4 regions of the Streptomyces sp. NPDC002276 genome follow, and region 4 is predicted to be linked to each of the others. Evidence: riboswitches for the same ligand, from Rfam matches in the RefSeq annotation. Region 4 holds a riboswitch; each other region holds the start of a gene.
What was found. A riboswitch is a leader RNA that binds a small molecule or an ion and turns the genes downstream of it on or off. The one in region 4 is predicted to bind S-adenosylmethionine.
Positions count from the first base shown of each region.

Region 1 (5,359 bases), on a different contig from region 4:
CGGCGGCGACCAGGCGGGCGATGTCGGTCTCGGAACCGGTGAGGGTCTTCTGGTCCGAGCCGACGTAGCCGAGCGGCGGGGAGCCGGCGGGCAGGAAGCCGACACCGATCTCCAACTTGCCGCTCTTCGCTATGGACTTGGGCAACTCGGCGCTGATCGACTTCACTTCGGCGACCTTGAGCGTCGCCTCCTTGGCGGCACCGAGGGAGAAGGCGCCCACGGTGACCGTGCCGGAGGCGGCGCTGCCGGACGTGGTGGCCGCGTCACTGTCGCCGCCGCAGGCCGCGAGACCACCGGCGAGGGAAGCGAGGACGGTTCCCGCGGTGAGTCCGCGAGTGATTCTGCTGCGCAGGCTGAGAGTAGACATGGCTGTTCCTAGGCTCGGTGTTGAGGGCTTTTGAAGGTGAAGGTGAAGGTGAAGAGGGCGTGGCTCAGAGGACCTTGCTGAGGAAGTCCCTGGTGCGCTCGTGCTGTGGTTTGTCGAGGACCTCGTGGGGCGGGCCCTGTTCGACGATCTTTCCGCCGTCGATGAAAACGACCCGGTCGGCGACCTCGCGGGCGAAGCCGATCTCGTGGGTGACGATGACGAGGGTGGTGCCGCTGGTCGCCAAGTCCTTGATGACGGACAGGACTTCGCCGACGAGTTCGGGGTCGAGGGCGGAGGTCGGCTCGTCGAAGAGGATGACGCCGGGCCGCAGGGCGAGGGCGCGGGCGATGGCGACGCGCTGCTGCTGGCCGCCGGAGAGCTGCCTGGGGTAGGCGCCGGTCTTCTCGGCGAGACCGACGCGGCCCAGCAACTCCCTTGCCAGTTCCAGAGCTTCGGGCTTGCCGAGCCTGCCGGTGGCGACCGGGGCGGCGGCCACGTTGTCCAGGACGGTCAGGTGCGGGAAGAGGTTGAAGTTCTGGAAGACGAACCCGATCCGGCTGCGCTGCGCGAGGATGGCCCGCTCGCTCAACTCCTTCAGCCGTCCGCCCTGTTGCTTCACCCCTATGAGTTCGCCGTTGACGCTGACGTAGCCGATCTCGGGCTTCTCCAGGTGGTTGATGACCCGCAGCAGTGTGGACTTGCCGGAGCCGGACGGGCCGAGGATCACGGTGACCTCGCCGGGCCGCACGGTGAGGTCGACGCCGTCCAGCACGCGATGGGCGCCGTACCACTTGTGGACGTCGTGCACCTCTACGGCGGCGGGTGTGATGTCCGCCAGCGGTTCGACGGTGTTCGTGGTCATACGGCGGTCTCCCTCCGGATGCGGGCCCGCAGATCGGTGACACCGGTGCGGAGTTTCTGGATCGGGGTGGGCGGCAGGTTGCGGGTGGCGCCCCGGGCGTAGTGCCGCTCGACGTAGAACTGGATGACGGACACGACGCTGGTCAGGATCAGGTACCAGACGGTGACGACCAGGAGCAGCGGCACGATGTCGCCGGGGTAGGTGGAGCCCATCGTCTGCGCGGAGCCGAACAGGTCGAGCAGCGAGACGTAGAAGACCAGCGAGGTGCTCTTGATCAGGCCGATCAGCTGGTTGACGTAGTTCGGGGTGATGGAGCGCAGCGCCTGCGGGAAGACAATCTTGCGGAACTGGTAGCTCTTGGGGAGGCCGAGGGCGGAGGCCGCCTCGTGCTGGCCCTGGTCGACGGAGAGGATGCCGCCGCGGACCACTTCGGCCGCGTACGCCGCCTCGTTGAGGCTGAGTCCGACGACGGCGACGACCATGTCGGTGGCGAGCTTCGACTCGTCGAAGGAGAAGAAGGCGGGTCCGAAGGGGACGCCGATGCTGAGCGTCTGGTACAGGGCGCTGAAGTTGTAGAGGAAGATCAGCACCACGATGAGCGGGATCGAGCGCAGGGCCCATACGTAGGTCCAGCTCGCCGCGCGCAGTACCGGGCTCTTGGAGAGTCGGGCCAGGGCGAGCAGGATGCCGCCGAGGAGGCCCAACACCGCGCTGAGCGCGGCGACTTCGAGGGTGATGACGAGTCCGTCGAGGATCGTCGGGCGCAGGAACCAGTAGCCGAAGCGGTCCCACTGGTAGAAGGAGTTGGTGACCAGTCCGTGGACGAACTGCGCGCCCACCACCAGCACGACCAGGGTGACGATCCACCGGCCGGGCCGGCGCAGCGGCTGAACTCGCTGTGCTGTCAGGGGTTTTGACGAGGCATCAGCTACGGTGGCGTCGGCCAGGGACACGGTGGTGCCTGGGGGTTCACTCATGGTGGGCTCCGGCGGGTTCACAGACCCCGGTCCGTGGCGGTGGACGCGCGACGGCGGACGGCACGCGCGGGAGCGCGGGACCGAGGGCGGGGAGGGGGCAGGCACACCGACGGGATCGGGTGTGCGTCAGAAGTGCGTCGGCCGACTGGTCGTCAGGCCCGACAGCGGGCGCGGCCCGTCGCGGTACACAGTGCGCTGCTGACCCGGAGCAGATCGACAGCGCGGTCGGCGACGAACAGGTTGGCGTACGACCGTACGCAGCCCTGCGGGCGGCATGTGGCCGTCCTGGGAGCTGCGTACATGGCGTCACCTGTCACTGTTCCGGCCCCGCAGGGCCTCGCGCTTACCGAAACGTCATCCGGTCCGGTCGTCACCTGGGGCACCCCACCGCGTGCGAGGGTTGCCGGTCAGCAAGCCAGGGCTTGTCGCTGACACTCATGACCGTTCTGGCCGCAAGTTAAGACAATTGCTCGAACGAATGTCAACGGCCGTCCAGCAAGTGGACGGTGCGGACGCCGCTCAACTGCGGCAAGCTCCCGTTTCGTCCGCCGCATGGGCCGCCCAGTCCAGAATCTGGACGGCGGCTCCGGCGGCCTCCAGACCCTGGCAACGGGCGTGGTGGCGGCGGGCGATGCCGTCGAGGTCCAGATGGGTGCCGAAGGCCGGGTGGGCGGCCAGCCGACGGGCGTAGGCCCACAGGTGGGGGTGGTCGGCGACGCTCTGCACGGCGGCGGCGTCCAGGTGGTAGCGGTGCACGGTGTCGAGTTGCACCAGCGTCACCCACAACTCGACGTCGGCGGCGGTGAGTTCGTCGCGGATCATGTGCTCGCGGCCGTCCAGCCAGCGGTCGAGCGAGCCCAGTGTCTCCAGCAGCCGGCCCAGCGCCTCGTCGCGCTCCGCCTGTTCGCCACCGGCCGCTCCGGCGCGCTGCGCCGCGTCCTCGACGCCCTGCGCGCAGAGCCGCTCGACGGCCTCGATCTCCGACTCGGCGCCGCACGGGTAGAGCCGGGGTCCGCCCGCGCCGAAGTGCCGGGCGAGGTCGCGGGTGATGTCGGGGGCGTGGGTGCTGACGATGCGGCCTGACCAGTCGTCGCTGAGCACGGGCGCGGCGGCGGGTCCGGAGTAGCGGTGGGCGCTCGCCTCGTAGAGCGGGCGCAGCGCGGAGTGTCCACCACTCGGACAGTCGGGCACGGCGGACAGGAACACGGCCGGACAGCTCTCTTCGAGGCCGAGCAGGCTGTGGGTGACGGCGATGCGCAGGCCGTCGGCGCAGGCGGTGGACAGATGGAGGCGGTAGCGGCGGGGAACGGCGTAGTGCCCGCTGCGCGCGTCGCTCCCGATCCGGCCACGGAACTGGGGGGCGGAGCGGGGTGAGGGGACGGCGGCGAGAGGCGTGACGGACATGGGACTCCCCGGGTACGGGCGCGTGGACGTACGCGCGGCGGAAGCGTCGTCGAACGGTGGACGGGGCTCAGCGCAGTGGGCTCATGGCGCTGCACACCCGCAGCAGATCGATGTGACGGCGGGAGGTCAGAAGGGGCGAACGGTCCACTCGGCTGGTGGTGACCGGCTCAAGGCGCCCCATGTTTCCCTACCTGTTCACTAGGATTCCCTACTGGAGTGTCGATCCACCGTCGCCCGGGGTCAAGAGGGCGTCCACGGGTCGGGCACAGGTCCCGACCCGTGGACAGGCCGGGCCGCTACTTCGCGTACATCAAGGTCCCGAAGCCGAGCTGGTCGTAGCCGCCGCTGTCGGAGCCGTAGTCACCTCCCCCGCCCTCGGGTGCGACGAGGTTGTAGTACATGGCCGAGATGTACTTGTCGTCGAGGCCGATCCGACGCTTGTAGTGGAAGTGGAGCATCGCCCACACCGGCCGGATCTGGCCGCGCGAGGCGGAGGAGATCACCGTCTGGGAGGACTGGGCACAGCTCTGCCCGGTACCCCAGGTGTAGGTGGTGAAGGGCACGTCGCTGCCCGCGTTGTACTTGGCGACGTACTGCGCGGCCTTCATGAAGCGGCGGCTGTCGTACGAGTACAGGTCGTCGCCCTGGTTCCAGGCCATCTCGCAGATCGCGCCCATCTGGCCCATGCCCAGGACGGTGTGGCCCTGGTCGCGGCCGGACTCCTGCCACTGACCGAGCGCGTAGCCGTCCGAGTCGGTGTACAGATACGGCACGGCGTGCGCGATCGAGCCGTTCCCCGCACCCGACTTGAAGTAGGTGACGGCCTGGTCGTACTTGGCGCTGTCCCCGTTGAGGATCCCGATGGCCAGGATCGACGCCATGTTGCACAGGTCCCAGTTGGCCCAGTAGTTGGTGATGCAGGCGTCGTTGTGGTTGGTGAGGAAGCTGTTGTTGAGCGGGTAGAAGACGTTCGCCAGCATCTGCTGCGCGGCGGCGAGGTCGAACCCGCTGTAGTCCCGCATGAGTTCGCAGGCATTCGCGAACTGCCAGCCGTACAGACCGGCCGCGAGGAACCGGTCGGCGTTCCCGGTCACCGAAGTCAGCGTGGTGGACCATGCGTTGAGGATGTTCGCGGCGCACACGGCGTTCGCCTCGGTGCCGCCGACCTTCCAGCGCAGGGCGTTCTGGTAGGCGGCGGCGATGTCGTTGTAGAGCAGGCTGTAGTTCTGCCCGTCGCCGCCCCGGATGATCGTCGCGGTCGCCCGGTTCGTCCAGGTCGACTGCGCATGGGAGTTGGCGGTCAGCCTGTTCCAGCCGGACAGCCAGGGGTCGGTTCCCGCCGCGACCCTGACCTTGGCCCGGTTGATGTCACCGGCGTTGTGCAGCATGCCGGGGTGGGTGAAGGTGGCCGGGGCCGCGTGCGCGGTCGTGGCCACCGCGGCGCCGCCGAGAGCGGCGGCTGCGGTCCTCAACAGACCGCGACGGCTCAACTCTGTTCTGCGGAGGTGCTCGTGGGGGGAAGTGCGGCTCATTGCTGTGCATCTCCAATCCGTGGAGGATCAGGTGGGCGCGATGCTCACCTCGTCGAACTCCGTGGTGCACCGGACCGGTTGACTGCGCGAGCAGACCACCAGGCCGACGTAGTAGGGGGCGTCACCGAAGCCGGGGATCTCTCCGTCGGCGAGGGGGGTCCACGTGACACCGTCATCGATGGACAGGGCTGCGCTGAAGGCGGTCCCGGCGCGCTTC
Region 1 covers NZ_JBSFCQ010000022.1:76,701-82,059, forward strand. Annotated here, with positions in the region: gene ACWIHT_RS39650 (ABC transporter substrate-binding protein) at 1-367, opposite strand, end outside; gene ACWIHT_RS39655 (amino acid ABC transporter ATP-binding protein) at 432-1,229, opposite strand; gene ACWIHT_RS39660 (amino acid ABC transporter permease) at 1,226-2,206, opposite strand; SAM riboswitch class IV at 2,541-2,649, opposite strand; gene ACWIHT_RS39665 (glutathione S-transferase C-terminal domain-containing protein) at 2,726-3,610, opposite strand; gene ACWIHT_RS39670 (putative leader peptide) at 3,678-3,791, opposite strand; gene ACWIHT_RS39675 (alginate lyase family protein) at 3,907-5,142, opposite strand; gene ACWIHT_RS39680 (alginate lyase family protein) at 5,170-5,359, opposite strand, start outside.
Region 1: linked by a shared signal. The riboswitch ahead of ACWIHT_RS39660 (amino acid ABC transporter permease) and the one ahead of ACWIHT_RS04155 (ABC transporter substrate-binding protein) in region 4 are both predicted to bind S-adenosylmethionine.

Region 2 (5,359 bases), on a different contig from region 4:
CCCACAGGATTGGGGGCGTGCGCCGGAACGCGTCGACCGCGGCCGAATGTATCCGTCCAACTGCCGTCTGCAACAGGTCAATCCGACGAGAATTCCGGGCAGGACCGGTCGGGAATTTACGGAGAATTCGCCCGACTTCAGGGCAAGTCGGGCCGGATAAAGGGCACATAAGGCGCAAAATACCTGCACACTTTGGCTACTTCTCATCGCACGCGGAGCCGGTACTCATATGCGTTCGGCATGCCGAGTGGAGCGCGTTCCCCAACTGTACCCCGCTCAACCATAGAGAATTGCCCCCTCCGCTTCTCTCGCGGAGGGGGCAATTCGATGAACTCTCGGTAATCGGCATTACCTAGGGTAACGATCAGCCTCCGGCGACGGCCGGGATGATCGAGACGCCGGCGCCGTCCGGAGTCGCCGTCTCCAGCCCCTGCTCGAACCGCACGTCGTCGTCGTTGACGTACACGTTGACGAACCGACGCAGCTTCCCCTGGTCGTCGAGGACCCGGGCGGAGATCCCCGTGTGGTTCTTCTCCAGGTCGCTGATGACCTCGGCGAGGGTGGTGCCTTCGGCGGTCACTTCGGCCTGCCCGCCGGTGTAGGTGCGCAGGATGGTGGGGATGCGGACGGAAACGCTCATGCTCAGGACCTCCGGTCAGGTACGGCTTTGTCTTTTGGGGGCGCGGGCCGTCAGGACGCGAGCCCGGCTTCCCTGAACGACTCAAGGCTCGGGCGGATCGTCGCGGTCAGCCCGGTACCGGCAACCGCGTCCAGCGTCTTCAGACCGTCACCCGTGTTCAGCACGACAGTCGTCAGCGTCGGGTCCAGCAGACCGTTCTCGATCAGCTTCCTCGTCACGCCGACGGTCACCCCGCCCGCGGTCTCCGCGAAGATCCCCTCGGTCCGCGCCAGCAGCTTGATCGCGTCCACACACTGCTCGTCGGTGACGTCCTCCACCGCACCGCCCGTGCGACGCGCGATGTCGAGGACGTACGGCCCGTCCGCCGGGTTGCCGATGGCCAGGGACTTGGCGATGGTGTTCGGCTTCTGGGGGCGGACCACGTCGTGCCCGGCCTTGTAGGCCACGGACACCGGCGAGCAGCCCTCCGCCTGCGCGCCGAAGATCTTGTACGGCTTGTCCTCGACGAGACCGAGCTTGATCAGCTCCTGGAGACCCTTGTCGATCTTCGTGAGCTGCGAGCCGGAGGCGATCGGCACGACCAGCTGGTCCGGGAGCCGCCAGCCGAGCTGCTCGCAGATCTCGTACGCCAGGGTCTTGGAGCCCTCCGCGTAGTACGGCCGCAGGTTGACGTTGACGAAGCCCCAGCCCTCGCCGGCCGGGTCGCCGATCAGCTCGGAGCAGAAGCGGTTCACGTCGTCGTAGTTGCCCTCGATGCCGACCAGCTCGCCGCCGTAGACCGCGGCCATGACGACCTTGCCCTGCTCCAGGTCGTGCGGGATGAACACGCAGGAGCGGAAGCCGGCCCGGGCCGCGGCGGCGCCGACCGCGCCCGCGAGGTTGCCGGTGGAGGAGCAGGAGAGGGTGGTGAAGTCGAAGGCGCGCGCCGCCTCGATGGCCTGCGCCACGACCCGGTCCTTGAAGGAGTGCGTCGGGTTGCCGGAGTCGTCCTTCACGAACAACTTGCCCGCGTCCACGCCGAGTTCGCGGGCGAGGTTGTCGGCCTGGACGAGCTTGGTCCAGCCGGGGTTGATGTTCGGCTTGGTCGCCACGTCCGCGGGGACGGGCAGCAGGGGCGCGTAACGCCAGATGTTCGCGGGGCCCGCTTCGATCCGCTTGCGAAGCTCTTCGGTGTCGTAGGCCGAGAAGTCGTAGGCGATCTCCAGCGGGCCGAAACACTCCTCGCAGGCGAAGACCGGGCCGAGCGGGACGCGGTGGCCGCACTCGCGGCAGGAGAGCGCGGTGGCGGGGCCGAGATCAACGGCGTTCGCGGAAGTGGTGTTCGGGTCCGCGGCGGTCGTGTCCGTCTTCGCGGGGTTCGTGGTGCTTGCAACAGTCTGCGCAGCCATGGAGGCGAGGCCCTTTCCTCATCTTCCTCACGACGCGTTTCGCCATGAGACGGATTTGGCACCTTCCCAAGCCGGGAGCCTCGGCACATGTACGTGTACATGCGACAAGACCGGCTGGAGGGTTGCCGGGGCTTCAACGGGCCGTATCCCTCTGCCCCTCTGGATGAGCGGTGTTCAGTTGTGTATGCAATTGTCTCGCCGACGGCCCCCGACATGCGATGGTCATCAGCGTTGTTCAAGACTGTAACCGAAGGCCAGGACAGTTGAGTGAGCCGTCCGAACCGCGAGATGGATCACTTACTCACTGTCTGTGACCAGCCCTCGCCGAGAGAACGCAGAGGAGCCGCGCAACGTGCTGAAGGAAGTCGAGCACTGGCTGAGCACCCGCTCCTGGTCCCTGACCGATCGGCCGCTCCACAAGATCCTGGCCGCGAAGCACCGTACGGGCCAGTCGGTCTCCGTCGTGCTGCCCGCGCTCAACGAGGAAGCGACGGTCGGTGACATCGTCGCGATCATCCGTCACGACCTCATGCAGCAGGTCCCGCTCGTCGACGAGATCGTCGTAGTCGACTCCGGGTCTACCGACCGCACCTCCGAGGTGGCCGCCGCGGCGGGCGCCCGGGTCGTGCACCGGGACGACATCCTGCCCCGCATCCCCGCCGTGCCCGGCAAGGGCGAGGTGCTGTGGCGTTCGCTGCTGGTGACGAGCGGCGACATCGTCTGTTTCATCGACGCCGACCTGAAGGAGTTCTCCTCGGACTTCGTCACCGGGATCGTGGGGCCGCTGCTCACCGACCCCGGTGTCGACCTCGTCAAGGCGATGTACGACCGCCCGCTGGGCGGCGCGGCCGGACAGGGCGGCCGGGTCACCGAGCTGATGGCCCGCCCGCTGCTGAACATGCACTGGCCTCAACTGGCCGGATTCGTCCAGCCGTTGGGCGGCGAGTACGCGGCCCGCCGCTCGCTCCTTGAGCAGCTCCCGTTCCCCGTCGGCTACGGCGTCGAGCTGGGCATGCTCGTCGACGCGCTGCACCTGGTGGGCCTGGACGCGCTCGCCCAGGTGGACGTGGGTGTGCGCAAGCACCGGCACCAGGACGGGCAGGCGCTGGGGCGGATGGCCGCGCAGATCTACCGCACGGCCCAGCTGAGGCTGGCCCGCGGGCATCTGATCCGGCCGTCGCTGACCCAGTTCGAGCGGGGTCCGGACGGTTTCGAGCCGCGCACGTACTCCGTGGACACGGAGGAACGGCCGCCGATGGTGGACATCACCGAGTACCAGTCGCGCAAGGTGGCGTAGCCGGGGCGGTCATGGACGGCCGTATACGGACCCGTCCGGTCCGTTGTGACCCGTCCGTACGTTTGAGCGTTTCCGGGCCGGGCTAGGTTGTGCCGTATGGCTTCCACGTCGTCCCCCTCGTCCCCGTCCGGTGCTGCTCAGGTGCTCGTCGCGTCCAATCGCGGGCCGGTCTCGTACGAGGTGGGCGACGACGGTTCGCTGCGCGCCCGGCGCGGGGGCGGCGGGCTGGTGTCCGGTCTTTCGGCGATCGGGCCGGACGCGGGGGCGCTGTGGGTGTGCTCGGCGCTGTCGGAGGGCGACCGGGAGGCGGTACGGCGCGGGGTCGGCGAGGACGGTGTGCGGATGCTCGCCATTCCGGCCGACGTGCACGCCGACGCGTACAACGGCATCGCCAACTCCGTGCTGTGGTTCGTCCACCACATGCTGTACCAGACCCCGCTGGAGCCGGTCTTCGACGCGGAGTTCCGGCGCCAGTGGGCGTCGTACGAGACGTACAACCGGGCGTTCGCCGAGGCGCTGGCCCAGGAGGCGGCCGAGGGCGCGGCGGTGCTGGTGCAGGACTACCACCTGTGTCTGGTGCCGGGGATGCTGCGGGAGCTGCGGCCGGATCTCAGGATCGGGCACTTCTCGCACACGCCGTGGGCTCCGTACGAGTACTTCGCGATGCTTCCGGACGACATCCGGGTGCGGTTGATGGAGGGGCTGCTCGGGGCGGACCGGCTGGGGTTCCTGACCTGGCCATGGGCGACGGCGTTCGAGACCTGCGTGCAGGGGCTCGATCCCTATCGGTGGCTCCCTCTGTGGCCGACGGGTTCTCCCCGTGGCGTCGAGCACGTGCGGCGCGATCCGGACACCGGCCGCGAGCGGATCACCCGCAAGACAATCATCGGCGTCCACAGTCTCGGTGCCGACGCCGAGTTCCTGCACTCCCGTTCCCACGAGGCGGACGTCGAGGAGCGCATGGCCGCCCTGCGCGAGGAGATCGGCGAAGGCCGCAAGACCATCGTCCGCGTCGACCGCACCGAGCTGTCGAAGAACATCGTGCGCGGGCTGCTGGCGTACCGGCAGTTGCTCGACGACCACCCCGAGTGGCGGGAGCGGGTCGTGCACGTCGCCTTCGCCTACCCGTCCCGACAGGACCTCGCCGTGTACCGGGACTACACCGCCGAGGTGCAGCGCCTCGCGGACGAGATCAACTCGCGGTACGGGACGCCCGGTTGGACCCCGGTGGTACTCCACGTCAAGGACGACTTCGCCCGCTCCCTGGCCGCGTACCGCCTCGCCGACGTGGCCCTCGTCAACCCCATCCGGGACGGCATGAACCTCGTCGCCAAGGAGGTCCCGGTCGTCTCCGACGAGGGCTGCGCACTGGTCCTTTCCCGGGAGGCAGGCGCGTTCCAGGAGTTGGGCAAGGACGCGATCGCCATCAACCCGTACGACGTGATCGCTACGGCCGGCGCCCTCCACGAGGCCCTGACCATGCCGACCGAGGAACGCGCCGAGCGGACAAAGAGGTTGGCCGCGGCGGCCACGGCCCTCCCCCCGGCCCAGTGGTTCCTGGACCAGCTGAACGCCCTGCGCGATCAGGCGAGTTGAGCCGTCGGCGTCGACAGCAGGGCTACGATCCCGCCGGGCCACGTCCGCCACGTCGTCGCGGCGGGCCCGGCACGTCGCTGCCGGCGCGGGGCTGCCGGCGCGGGGCTGCCGGCGCGAGGTGCGGGGCCGGAAACCCTGCCCGACCCCCTCCGTCAACACCCGCCCCGATCAGCCCAGTTGAGCGGCGAGAGCCGACAGCAGGCCCACCACCCCCGCCGCGCCGTCCACCACCAGGTCCGCCCGCTCCCGCAGTTCCGTGACCTCGTCGTTGCCGCTGCACACGAGGAGGCCGGGGAGGCCGTCGGAGCGGAGTTTCTCCACGGCGGCGAAGGCGGGGAGGTCGCCGAGGTCGTCGCCGGCGTAGAGGACGGACTCGGCGTTCGTCTCGCGGAGGTAGTCGGCCAGCGCCACGCCCTTGTCCATGCCCGGTGGGCGCAA
Region 2 covers NZ_JBSFCQ010000032.1:38,391-43,749, forward strand. Annotated here, with positions in the region: gene ACWIHT_RS44380 (MoaD/ThiS family protein) at 365-640, opposite strand; gene thrC (threonine synthase) at 691-2,028, opposite strand; SAM riboswitch class I at 2,044-2,198, opposite strand; gene ACWIHT_RS44390 (glucosyl-3-phosphoglycerate synthase) at 2,381-3,325, shown strand; gene ACWIHT_RS44395 (alpha,alpha-trehalose-phosphate synthase (UDP-forming)) at 3,422-4,921, shown strand; gene otsB (trehalose-phosphatase) at 5,090-5,359, opposite strand, start outside.
Region 2: linked by a shared signal. The riboswitch ahead of thrC (threonine synthase) and the one ahead of ACWIHT_RS04155 (ABC transporter substrate-binding protein) in region 4 are both predicted to bind S-adenosylmethionine.

Region 3 (5,359 bases), on a different contig from region 4:
CCTCGATCAACCCGATCTGGGCCATGGGCCCGTACCGTCCGGACATGGTGTCCACGGGCGCCCAGCCCGACTGGTACATGGGCTTCTCCGAAGGCCTGATCCGCTTCATGCCCGGCTGGGAGATCAACTTCTGGGGTCACACGCTCGTCCTGGGCGTGTTCATCCCGCTGATCATCTTCCCGCTGGTCCTGGTCGCGATCGCGGTCTACCCGTTCATCGAGTCCTGGGTCACCGGCGACAAGAGCGAGCACCACATCCTGGACCGCCCGCGCAACGTCCCGACCCGTACGGCCTTCGGTGCCGCGTGGATCTCGTGGTACTTCGTCCTGCTCGTCGGTGGCGGCAACGACATCTGGGCCACGCACTTCCACCTGTCGATCAACACGATCACCTGGGCTGTGCGCGTCGGCTTCTTCGTGGTGCCGGTGCTCGTCTTCATCGCCACCAAGCGGGTCTGCCTCGGCCTCCAGCGCCGCGACAAGGACAAGGTGCTGCACGGCCGCGAGTCGGGCATCATCAAGCGCCTGCCGCACGGTGAGTTCGTCGAGATCCACGAGCCGCTCAGCCAGGACGCGCTGCACACGCTCACCGCGCACGAGCAGTACGTGCCGGCCGCGATCGGCGCGACCGTCGACGAGAACGGTGTCGAGCGCAAGGTCAAGGGCTCCGAGAAGCTGCGCGCCAAGCTGAGCGAGGCGTACTACGGCGAGGAGTCCCAGATCGCCAAGCCCACTGTCGAGGAGTACAAGGAGATCACGAGCGGCCACGGCCACCACTGATCGCTGAGGCGTCGCCACGCCGCGGTCGAAGGGCCCCGTCCGAACACCGGACGGGGCCCTTTGCCGTGCCGTGAGCTGGATAGGGTGGGCCGAACACACACCATTATTTGAAGTACGACACTCAGGAGCGGCCGTATGAGCGCTGTGACCCCCGCTGGAGGCGACACCGCGGCGGCCCGTTCCTGGCCCGACGTACTGAGCGCGCTGCTGGCCGGACAGGACCTGAGCACCGCCGACACGGCGTGGGCGATGGACCGCATCATGAGCGGTGAGGCCGCGGACGCGCAGATCGCGGGCTTCCTGGTGGCGCTGCGGGCCAAGGGCGAGACGGTCGAGGAGATCACCGGTCTCGTCGAGACGATGTACGCCCACGCGAAGCCGCTGGACATCCCGGGTCCCGCCGTCGACATCGTCGGTACGGGCGGCGACCGGGCGAAGACGGTCAACATCTCGACGATGTCCGCGATCGTGATCGCCGGTACGGGTGCGAAGGTCGTCAAGCACGGCAACCGGGCCGCGTCCTCGGCGAGCGGCTCCTCCGACGTGCTGGAGAAGCTCGGCATCAATCTGAACCTGCCGACCGAGCAGGTGGCGCGGGTGGCGGCGGAGGCCGGGATCACCTTCTGCTTCGCGGCCAAGTTCCACCCGTCGATGCGGTTCGTCGGCGCGGTCCGGGGGGCGCTGGGGATCCCGACCGCGTTCAACCTCCTCGGCCCGCTCACCAACCCGGCGAAGGTCACCTCGTCGGCGGTCGGCTGCTTCGACACCCGCATGGCCGGGCTCATCGCGGGCGTGCTCGCCGAACGCGGCTCCTCCGCGCTGGTGTTCCGCGGTGACGACGGCCTCGACGAGCTGACGACCACGGCGACCTCCCGGGTGTGGATCGTCCGCGACGGCAAGGTCACCGAGGAGTCCTTCGACCCCCGGGACGTAGGCCTCGAACTCGTCCCCGTCGAGGCCCTGCGCGGCGCCGACCCCGACTACAACGCGGGCGTCGCCCGCCGCATCCTGGACGGCGAGCCGGGCCCCGTACGGGACGCCGTACTCCTGAACTCGGCGGCCGCCCTGGTGGCGCTGGAGCGGGGGGACGGGCCGTTGGTGGACCGGATCCGCGTCGGGATGGAGAAGGCGGCGGAGTCGATCGACTCGGGGGCGGCCAAGCGCACTCTGGAGCGCTGGGCGGCGGCGACCAACGCGTAGCCGGTACAGCGGTACAGCGGTCGTCGTCCCGCGATCCGGACACGGGTTGCGGGACGACGATCACTTCACGTAAGTTTTTTGACCAGGTCATGAGTGACAGTCATGAGGCCCCGGCCGACTGTCCGGCAACCCTCCGTCCGTGGCGGGGTGCCCCGGGTGAAGACCAGGCCGTAGGCAGCGAGGTCTGCGGCAAGCGCGGGCCCCTCGAAAGACACCAGGGGTCCTGGTCATCGAGGGAGCCCTCTGTGAGCAAGCGAATGCGATAGGGCGTCGAGCCCCGCCTCCGCACACCCCCTTTCACCCCCCTCCGTGCTTGAGCCATGTCCCGCTCGCGCGGCGGAACCGCCTTGCCTCTCACAGGAGTTCGCCATGTCTGTCTCCACCACGGCCGCCGCTACGACGCTTTGTGCCCAGCTGCCCGTTCTCGGACGGGATGTCACCGTCCCGCTCGTCACGGGCGGCGAGGTCACCTACGCGGCGCTCGACTACGCGGCCAGCGCCCCCGCCCTCCAGCGCGTCTGGGACGACGTGGCGGCCTACGCCCCGTACTACGGCAGCGTCCACCGAGGCGCCGGCTACCTCTCGCAACTCTCGACGGACCTCTTCGAGAACGCGCGCAAGACGGTCGAGGAGTTCCTCGACTGCCGCCCCGACGACCAGCTGATTTTCACCCGCTCCACCACGGACTCCCTCAACCTCCTCGCCGCCGCCCTCCCGGCCGACTGCCAGGTCTTCGTCTTCGAGACCGAGCACCACGCGTCCCTCCTCCCCTGGAAGGACGCCCGGGTCACCTACCTCAACGCCCCGCGCACCCCGGCCCAGGCCGTCGAGACCCTGGAGCAGGCCCTCGCCGCCCGCGACCCTTACGGCCCGGCCCTGGTCTGCGTCACCGGCGCCTCGAACGTCACCGGCGAACTGTGGCCGGTACGGGAGTTGGCGGCCGCCGCTCACGCCCACGGCGCCCGGATCGTCCTCGACGCCGCCCAACTCGCCCCGCACCACCCGGTGTCCGTCCAGGACCTCGACGTCGACTGGATCGCCTTCTCCGGCCACAAGCTCTACGCCCCGTTCGGCTCCGGAGTCCTCGCCGGCCGCGCCGACTGGCTCCAGGCGGCCGACCCCTACCTCGCGGGCGGCGGCGCCAGCCGCAAGGTAACTCGGCGCGAGGACGGGGGAGTTGACGTGGAGTGGCACGACAGCGCCGCCCGCCACGAGGCCGGCTCCCCGAACGTCATCGGCGCCTACTCCATCGCGTCGGCCTGCAAGGCGCTGACGGAGGCGGGCTTCGACACGCTGGTGGCCCGCGAGCAGCACCTGATCGCCGAGGTCCGCGCGGGCCTGGCGGCGATCCCCCAGGTCAAGGTCCTGTCCCTCTTCGGCGACGACGCCCCGCGCGTGGGCGTCATCTCCTTCGTCGTCGACGGCTGGAACAGCTCGCACTTCGCGGCCGCCCTCTCCGCCGAGTACGGCATCGGCGTCCGCGACGGCCTCTTCTGCGCCCACCCCCTGGTCCGCACCCTCCTGGGCAGCGACCCCCAGACCCAGGGCGAGTGCGGCGCCCCCGAGGCCGCCCCGGGTGAAAAGTCCCTCAACGCGATCCGAGTGAGCTTCGGCGCGGGCACTCCGGACGAGCACGTGGAGCGCTTCGTGACGGCGGTACGGGAACTGGTGACCGACGGCGCGAAGTGGAACTACCGCACAGAGGGTGGCCGTTGCGTCCCGGCGGTGTGATGTAAACAGGCTTGGGGCGAGTCGCCCCGGGGGCGCGGGGAACTGCGCGACCAGCCACACACGGCCGTCAGTCGCAAACGATCCGCGCCCCCCACCCCACTAGGCGCCCAACCTCAAGAATCCAGCCCAATGGCGAACGCGGCCTCAAGGTCGTGCTGTGAGTACGTCCGGAACGCCACGTGTGTGTCCGTGCCCTCGACGCCCGGGATCTTGCTGATCCGGCCGGGAATCACCTCGGCCAGGTCCTCGTGCTGTCGCACCCGCACCATCGCGATCAAGTCGTACGTACCGGTGACGGAGAAGACCTCGCTCACGGATTCGAGCGCGGCGATCGACTCGGCGATCTCCGGAATCCGGTCCACGCTGGTCTTGATGAGGACGATCGCGGTGATCACGGCTGGTTCTCTCCCTCGGGGACCGTTGCTGGGGCGGCCCTCACTCTAGTCGTACGGCCGAATCTGACCCACGCGTAACCGAAGCCCAGGGTGAAGCCGACCAGGTGGGCCAGGTACGCCACCCCCGGTCCCTGTGCGGCCTGGCCCGCCGCCAGCCACTGGAGGGCGGCCCAGAAGGGCAGGACGACCCACGCGGGGAAGCGCAGCGGCAGGAAGAAGAGGAAGGGGAGGAGGCTCGTCACGCGGGCCCGGGGGAACAGGTACAGGAACGCACCGAGGACCGCCGAGATCGCCCCGGACGCGCCGACGAGGGACTGCGCGGAGTCGGCGTTGGCCAGCGCGTAGCCCAGCAGCGCCAGATAACCGCAGGCCAGATAGAACAGGGTGAACTCGACTCGGCCCAGCCGCTCCTCGGTCATCGCTCCGAAGACGTAGAGGAAGAGCATGTTGCCGAGGAGATGGATCCAGCTGCCGTGGATGAAAAGGGCGGTGACCGGGGTCAGCGCCTCTCGCGCCGGGCTCGCGAACAGGTCGGCCGGTACCACGCCCCAGCGGTGGAAGTACGCGCGCTGGGCGGCGAGCAGCGCGTCCCCCGTGCCGTAGGACGGGACGAAACCCGAGGTCGGGCCGAGGACGAAGATCAGGCAGCACAGGCCGATCAGGGCGTATGTCATGGGCGTCGAGGTGCCGCGGAACGTCCTGACGAGCGCCGGGCCCCAGTTGCTGATCATGGACACAGAGCATGACGTAAGGGGATGTACCGGGGCGTGGTGCCTCGCCGCTGTGGACGACCGAGCGGCGAGTACCCGCCAGGCCGTAGGGTTACGAGCCACACTCGCCGGGCAAACCGGCGATCACGGAAACTGGAACAAGAAGGAAGCGGAAAGCCACGATGACGGTACCCCTGCCGACCGCCTCGACGCGGTGGCGCTGCACCCTCTGCGGCAACCTCACGCGCTTCGACGTGACGCGTTCGTCGAAGGTCGTGGAGTACCTCCACCTGGACCTGGCGGGTGAGCCGAAGGTGGAGGAGCGCGAGGTGGTCAGTGAGACCATCGAGTCGGTGCGCTGCCGCTGGTGCAACGCCGTGGATCAGGTGGAACTCGTGGACAGGCCGGGTGCCGGCTCCTGAGAGGGAGCGGCCCCGCACACGTATAGGGGTGTGAGGGATGGTGGAGAACTCAGGCGGGGGGCCGGGCGACGGCGCCGCCGAGGTGCTCGACCGTCCGCTGCCCGACGGCGTGCGGAGGAGAG
Region 3 covers NZ_JBSFCQ010000006.1:6,703-12,061, forward strand. Annotated here, with positions in the region: gene qcrB (cytochrome bc1 complex cytochrome b subunit) at 1-779, shown strand, start outside; gene trpD (anthranilate phosphoribosyltransferase) at 915-1,979, shown strand; SAM riboswitch class IV at 2,065-2,181, shown strand; gene ACWIHT_RS16865 (aminotransferase class V-fold PLP-dependent enzyme) at 2,349-3,710, shown strand; gene ACWIHT_RS16870 (Lrp/AsnC family transcriptional regulator) at 3,824-4,105, opposite strand; gene ACWIHT_RS16875 (rhomboid family intramembrane serine protease) at 4,102-4,836, opposite strand; gene ACWIHT_RS16880 (hypothetical protein) at 4,998-5,237, shown strand; gene ACWIHT_RS16885 (NYN domain-containing protein) at 5,275-5,359, shown strand, end outside.
Region 3: linked by a shared signal. The riboswitch ahead of ACWIHT_RS16865 (aminotransferase class V-fold PLP-dependent enzyme) and the one ahead of ACWIHT_RS04155 (ABC transporter substrate-binding protein) in region 4 are both predicted to bind S-adenosylmethionine.

Region 4 (5,359 bases):
TTGGGCCACGGCTCAGTACCTCACTCGGGGATCGATGAGGGCCGCGACGACGTCGACGAGGAAGTTCGTCACCGCCACGACGACGGCGAACAGGGCCACGATGCCCTGCACCGCCGGGAAGTCACGGACCGTCAGGTAGTGGGCGAGTTCGTAGCCGAGGCCCTTCCACTCGAAGGTGGTCTCCGTCAGTACCGCTCCGCCGAGCAGTCCGGCGACCTGGAGTCCCAGGACGGTGACGACGGGGATCAGGGCTGGTCGCGTCGCGTGTCGGGTCACCAGGCGGAAGGGCGCGACACCCCGGGAGCGGGCGGCCTCGACGTAGTCGGCGCCCAGGGTGCCGATCAGGTTCGTGCGGACCAGCCGCAGCAGGATGCCGGCGACGAGCAACCCCAGCGCCACGCCGGGCAGTACGGCGTGTTTCAGCACGTCCGTCACGGCCGCTCCGTCGCCGCTCCGCAGGGCGTCGATGAGATAGAAGCCGGTCGTGCTGGTCTGGTTCTGGAGGAAGAGCTGGACGTCCGTGCTCGCCCGGCCGGACGCGGGCAGCCAGCCGAGTTGGATGGCGAAGACGAGCTTCAGCAGCAGCCCCACGAAGAACACCGGGGTGGCGTAGGTGAGGACGGCGAACAGGCGCAGCGCCGCGTCGGGTGCGCGGTCCCGGTACGAGGCCGCCACCATGCCGAGCGGCACACCGACGGCGAGGGCCACCACGAGGGCGTAGAAGGCGAGTTCGACGGTGGCCGCGCCGTAGGTGCCCAGGACGTGGGTGACGGGTTCGTTGTCGGTGACCGTGCGGCCGAAGTCACCGGTCGCCAGGGACTTCAGGTAGTCCAGGTACTGGGTGAGCAACGGCCGGTCGTAGCCCGCCTGGTGGAGTTTCGCCTGGAGCTGGTCCGGGGTGAGCCGGTCGCCGAAGGCGGCGCTGATCGGGTCGCCGGTGGCGCGCATCAGGAAGAAGACCAGGCTGACCAGGATGAACACGGTGGGGATGATGAGGAGGAAGCGGACCACCAGGTAGCGGGCGAGTCCGTACCCGGCGGCGCCGTCGGCGGGGTTGCCGACGGCGCCGGGGGCCGTCTCCTGGGTGAGGGCGCTCACTTCTTCGAGAGTCCTGCCCAGCGGAAGGTGTACGCGCTGGTCAGCGCGTCCGGTACACCGCTGACGTCGGTGCGGGTGACGATCGCGGTGGATCCCTGGAGCAGTGGCAGCAGCGGCACCTGCGCCGCGGCCTTGTCCTGCGCCTCCTTGAGGAGTTCGGCGCGCTTGGCGGCGTCGGTCTCGGTCTCCTCCTTCAGGATCAGCGAGCGTACGGCGGGGTCGTCGTAGCCGTTGGCGACCCAGCTGTTGGCCGAGTAGAAGGGCGAGAGGTAGTTGTCGGCGTCCAAGTAGTCGGCGTACCAGCCGAGTTGGTAGAGCGGGTACAGGTGCTTGATGCGGTCCTTGCCGTACTGGGTCCACTCGGTGGACTGGAGGTTCACCTTGAACAGCCCCGTCGCTTCGAGCTGGGTCTTGACGAGCGCGTACTCGTCGGCCGAGGACGAGCCGTAATGGTCGCTGTTGTACTGGAGGTTGAGGGTGACGGGGGTGGTCACCTTCGCCGCTTTCAGCCGTGCGGCGGCCGCCGCCTTGTCGGGGCCGCCGTTCTTGTCGCCGTAGAGCGACTTGAAGGAGTCGCTGGCGCCGGTGAGTCCGTCGGGCACCGAGCTGTACAGCGGCTGGTAGCTGTTCTTGTAGACCTGCTGGGCGAGTTGGGCGCGGTCGACGGAATCGGCGACGGCCTGGCGGACGGCCAGCGCCTTGGCCTTGTCGGCGTCCTTGGTCTTGGTGCCGTAGGGCTGTGTGGCGAAGTCGAAGACGATGTAGCGGATGCCGTTGCCGGAACCGGTGTGGACCTTGATGTCCTTCTTCTTGGCCAGGTCGTCGAGGTCGGCGGTGGTGAGGGTGCGGTAGACGGCGTCGACGGTGCCCTGTTGGACGTCGAGCTTCAGGTTGCTGGCGTCGGTGTAGTACTTGAGCTGGATGTTCTTGGTCTTCGGGGTGCCCAACTGGCCGCCGTACCCGCTGTTTTGGGTGAAGGAGACCAGCGAGTTCTTGTCGTAGCTCGTGACGCCGTACGGGCCGTTCCATGGCTTGGCCGCGACGATGGCCTTGTCGTCGAGGATCTTGTCCGCGGGGAAGGTCTGTTCGTCGACGATGTAGCCGGCCGCGGTGGACAACACCTGGGGGAACAGGGTGTCGTTGGCGGACTTGAGGGTGAAGACGACCGTGGTCGGTGACGGGGCGGCGACCGAGGCGAGGTTGTAGAGGAGCGACGAGGGGCCGTTCTCGTCGGCGATCTTCAGGGTCCGGTCGAAGCTGAACTTCACGTCGGAGGACGTGAGTTGGTGACCGTTCGCGAACTTCAGGCCCTTCCGCAGAGTCACCGTGTACTCCTTGGGCCCGGTCAGCTTGATGCCGGTGGCGAGGTCCGGGGAGACCTCCGTGGCGCCGTTCTTCACGCTGAGGAGGGTCGCGTAGACCTCGCTCTCGATGGTGCCGGAGCCCGCGTCCCAGGCGCCCGCCGGGTCGAGGCTGGTCACCTGGTCGGTGGTACCGACGGTGATCGTCGGGCCGTCGGAGCCGGTGGACGTCTTGCTGCTGGTGCAGCCGGTGAGGGCGACCAGGAACGCCGTGCCGAGGGATATCGCGCCGAGGGGCCGAAGAGGTCTGACGGTGCTGAAGTGTGCCATGGCTGGTCTCTGTCTCCGCATGGATGGGTGCGCGAAAGGGGTGCGGCGGGCAGGACTTGCCGAGCGCACGCTGTCGCGTGAAGGGTGGGAGTGGGTGAAGGTGCTGCGCGGGGAACGGGTCAGCTGTGACAGAGACAGCTGGAGACCAGCAGCAGATCCACATGGCGCCGGGAGCACAGCACGAGGCCGGTTGCCACGTCGTCCTCCTAGGGGTGTCGCCGGCAACTGAGGCCGGTGGAAACGCACTTGCAGAACAGAAACATCCGCCGAGCCGTCACCTGGGGCACCCCACTGCGTCGAGGGTTGCCGTCCGGCCAGCCAGGGCTTGATCACCGGAACTCGTAGCTCGCGCTCACCGTAGATCGACTGTTCTCTCGCCGTCAAGACGCCCCGGGGAGCGGCACCGGTGCGAGGAGCCGGAGTCGATCGAGGTGCTGGAGAAGAGAGTTGAGCGAGTCCTGTGGTCCCTCTCCGGCAGTGTCGAGGGTGATGTGCTCACGGTTCCACGGTTCGTAGTCGCGTTGCCGGACCTGCTGCCAGTCCGGGAGCGGCAGACCGGGAATGTCGACCTCCCGGGAGGCCAAGCGGTGTCGATGCTCGGCCGGATCCGAGCAGACGACTTCCACCTCTACGACCGGCAGGCCCGCCCCGGCCCCCACGCCGCGCCAGCTGTCCCGGGTGACGGCCAGCGGATTGACCGACTCCGCTATCACGGTGAGCCCTTGCCGGAGGTGTTCCTCGGCCAGGGCGTACCCGACGACGTAGCCGGCCGGCCCGACGGGGTGCTGCGCCAGGCCGGACCGGACGAGCGCCTGCTCGATGGTGTCGACGCGCAGATGCACCGCCCCGATGTGTGCGGCCAGGAGTCGGGACAGCGTGGTCTTCCCGGTGCCGGGGAATCCGCCGATGACGATGAGAGCGGCATTCGACATCATCAATTCCGGGCTCATCGTGGCTCCGATCGAGGTGTGACCGACGGCGGTGCGAGGGTGTCCGGGCGGGCGGGCGAAACCCGGTGTGGATCGCGGATCAGACGACCTCCCGTACCCGCGGAAAGTGGCAGGCCGCCCCGTCCTCGCCGAACACCGGCACCTCCTGGTCGCACCGTTTCCGCTCCGGCTCCGCCAGTTGCGGATGGAGCGGGCAGCGGGCCCGGAACCGGCAGCCGTCGTAGCGTCGTGTCGGGCTCGGTGGGTCGCCGGCGAGCAGGATGCGCGTCCGCTGCCGTTCCCGCTCGCGGGCCGGGTCCGGCAGGGGTACGGCGGAGAGGAGGGCCTGGGTGTAGGGGTGCCGGGGGCGCTCGAACACCTCGTCCACGGGGCCCGCCTCGACCGTGCGTCCGAGGTAGACGACGCTCACGCGGTCGGCGATGTTCCGCACCACGGACAGGTCGTGGGAGACGAAGAGATAGGCGAGGCCCAGTTCCTCCTTGAGACGTTGCAGCAGGCTCAGCACCCCGGCCTGGACGGAGACGTCGAGTGCCGAGACCGGTTCGTCGAGGACGAGCAGTTCGGGTTCGACGGAGAGTGCTCGGGCGATGCCGACGCGCTGCCGCTGGCCGCCGGAGAACTCGTGCGGGTAGCGCTCCGCGTGGGCCGGGTCCAGGCCGACCTGGGTGAGGAGTTCGGGGACGCGCCGGCCGATCGTCGCCCGGTCGGCGCCCTGGGTGCGCAGTGGTTCGGCGACGATGTCCCCGACGGGCATGCGGGGGTCAAGGGAGGCCATCGGGTCCTGGAAGACGATCTGGACGCGGCGACGCAGGGCCTTCACCCGCGCCTTCCCGAGTCCGGCGAGGTCGTTGCCGAACAGCTCGATCGATCCGCCTTCCGGCGGGGCCAGTTCGAGGAGTTCGAAGAGCGTCGTCGACTTTCCGGAGCCCGATTCGCCGACGAGGGCGAGTGTCTCGCCGCGCCGGATGTCGAGGTCGACGCCGTCGACGGCGTACACGGAGCCGATGCGGCGCTTGAAGGCGGTCCCTTTGAGGAGCGGGAAGGTTCTGGTGAGGCCGCGTACCTTCAACACCGTTTCGCCGGTGGGTGGTTGGGGTGCGCGCGGGGTGTCCATCCGGGGGACGGCGGCCAACAGCCGTTTCGTGTACGGCTCCTGGGGGCGCTCGAAGACGTCGTCGGCCGTGCCTGATTCGACGAGCCGTCCCTCGTGCATCACGGCGACCCGGTCGGCCGTCCCGGCGATGACACCGAGGTCGTGGCTGACCAGGAGCAGCGCGGCGCCGGTCTCGCGTTGCGCGGTGCGCAGGACGTCGAGGACCTGTGCCTGGATGGTGACGTCGAGGGCGGTGGTCGGTTCGTCGGCGAGGATGATGTCGGGGTCGTTGGCCATCGCCATGGCGATCATCGCGCGCTGGCGCATGCCGCCGGAGAACTCGTGCGGGAACGCCCGTGCGCGCAGGGCGGGTTCGGGGATGCCGACGAGGTCGAGGAGTTCGACCGCTCGTTGCCGTGCCTGTTCGCGGGAGACGTCCTGGTGGGCCCGTACGGCCTCGGCGATCTGGTCGCCGATCCGGTAGACGGGCGTGAACGCGGACAGCGGGTCCTGGAAGACCATGGACACGCGGCTGCCGCGGATCCGGGTGAGTTGGCGCTCCGAGGCACCGACGAGTTCCTGCCCGT
Region 4 covers NZ_JBSFCQ010000001.1:896,051-901,409, reverse strand. Annotated here, with positions in the region: gene ACWIHT_RS04165 (ABC transporter permease) at 1-9, opposite strand, end outside; gene ACWIHT_RS04160 (ABC transporter permease) at 13-1,098, opposite strand; gene ACWIHT_RS04155 (ABC transporter substrate-binding protein) at 1,095-2,729, opposite strand; SAM riboswitch class IV at 2,967-3,076, opposite strand; gene ACWIHT_RS04150 (AAA family ATPase) at 3,110-3,679, opposite strand; gene ACWIHT_RS04145 (dipeptide ABC transporter ATP-binding protein) at 3,759-5,359, opposite strand, start outside.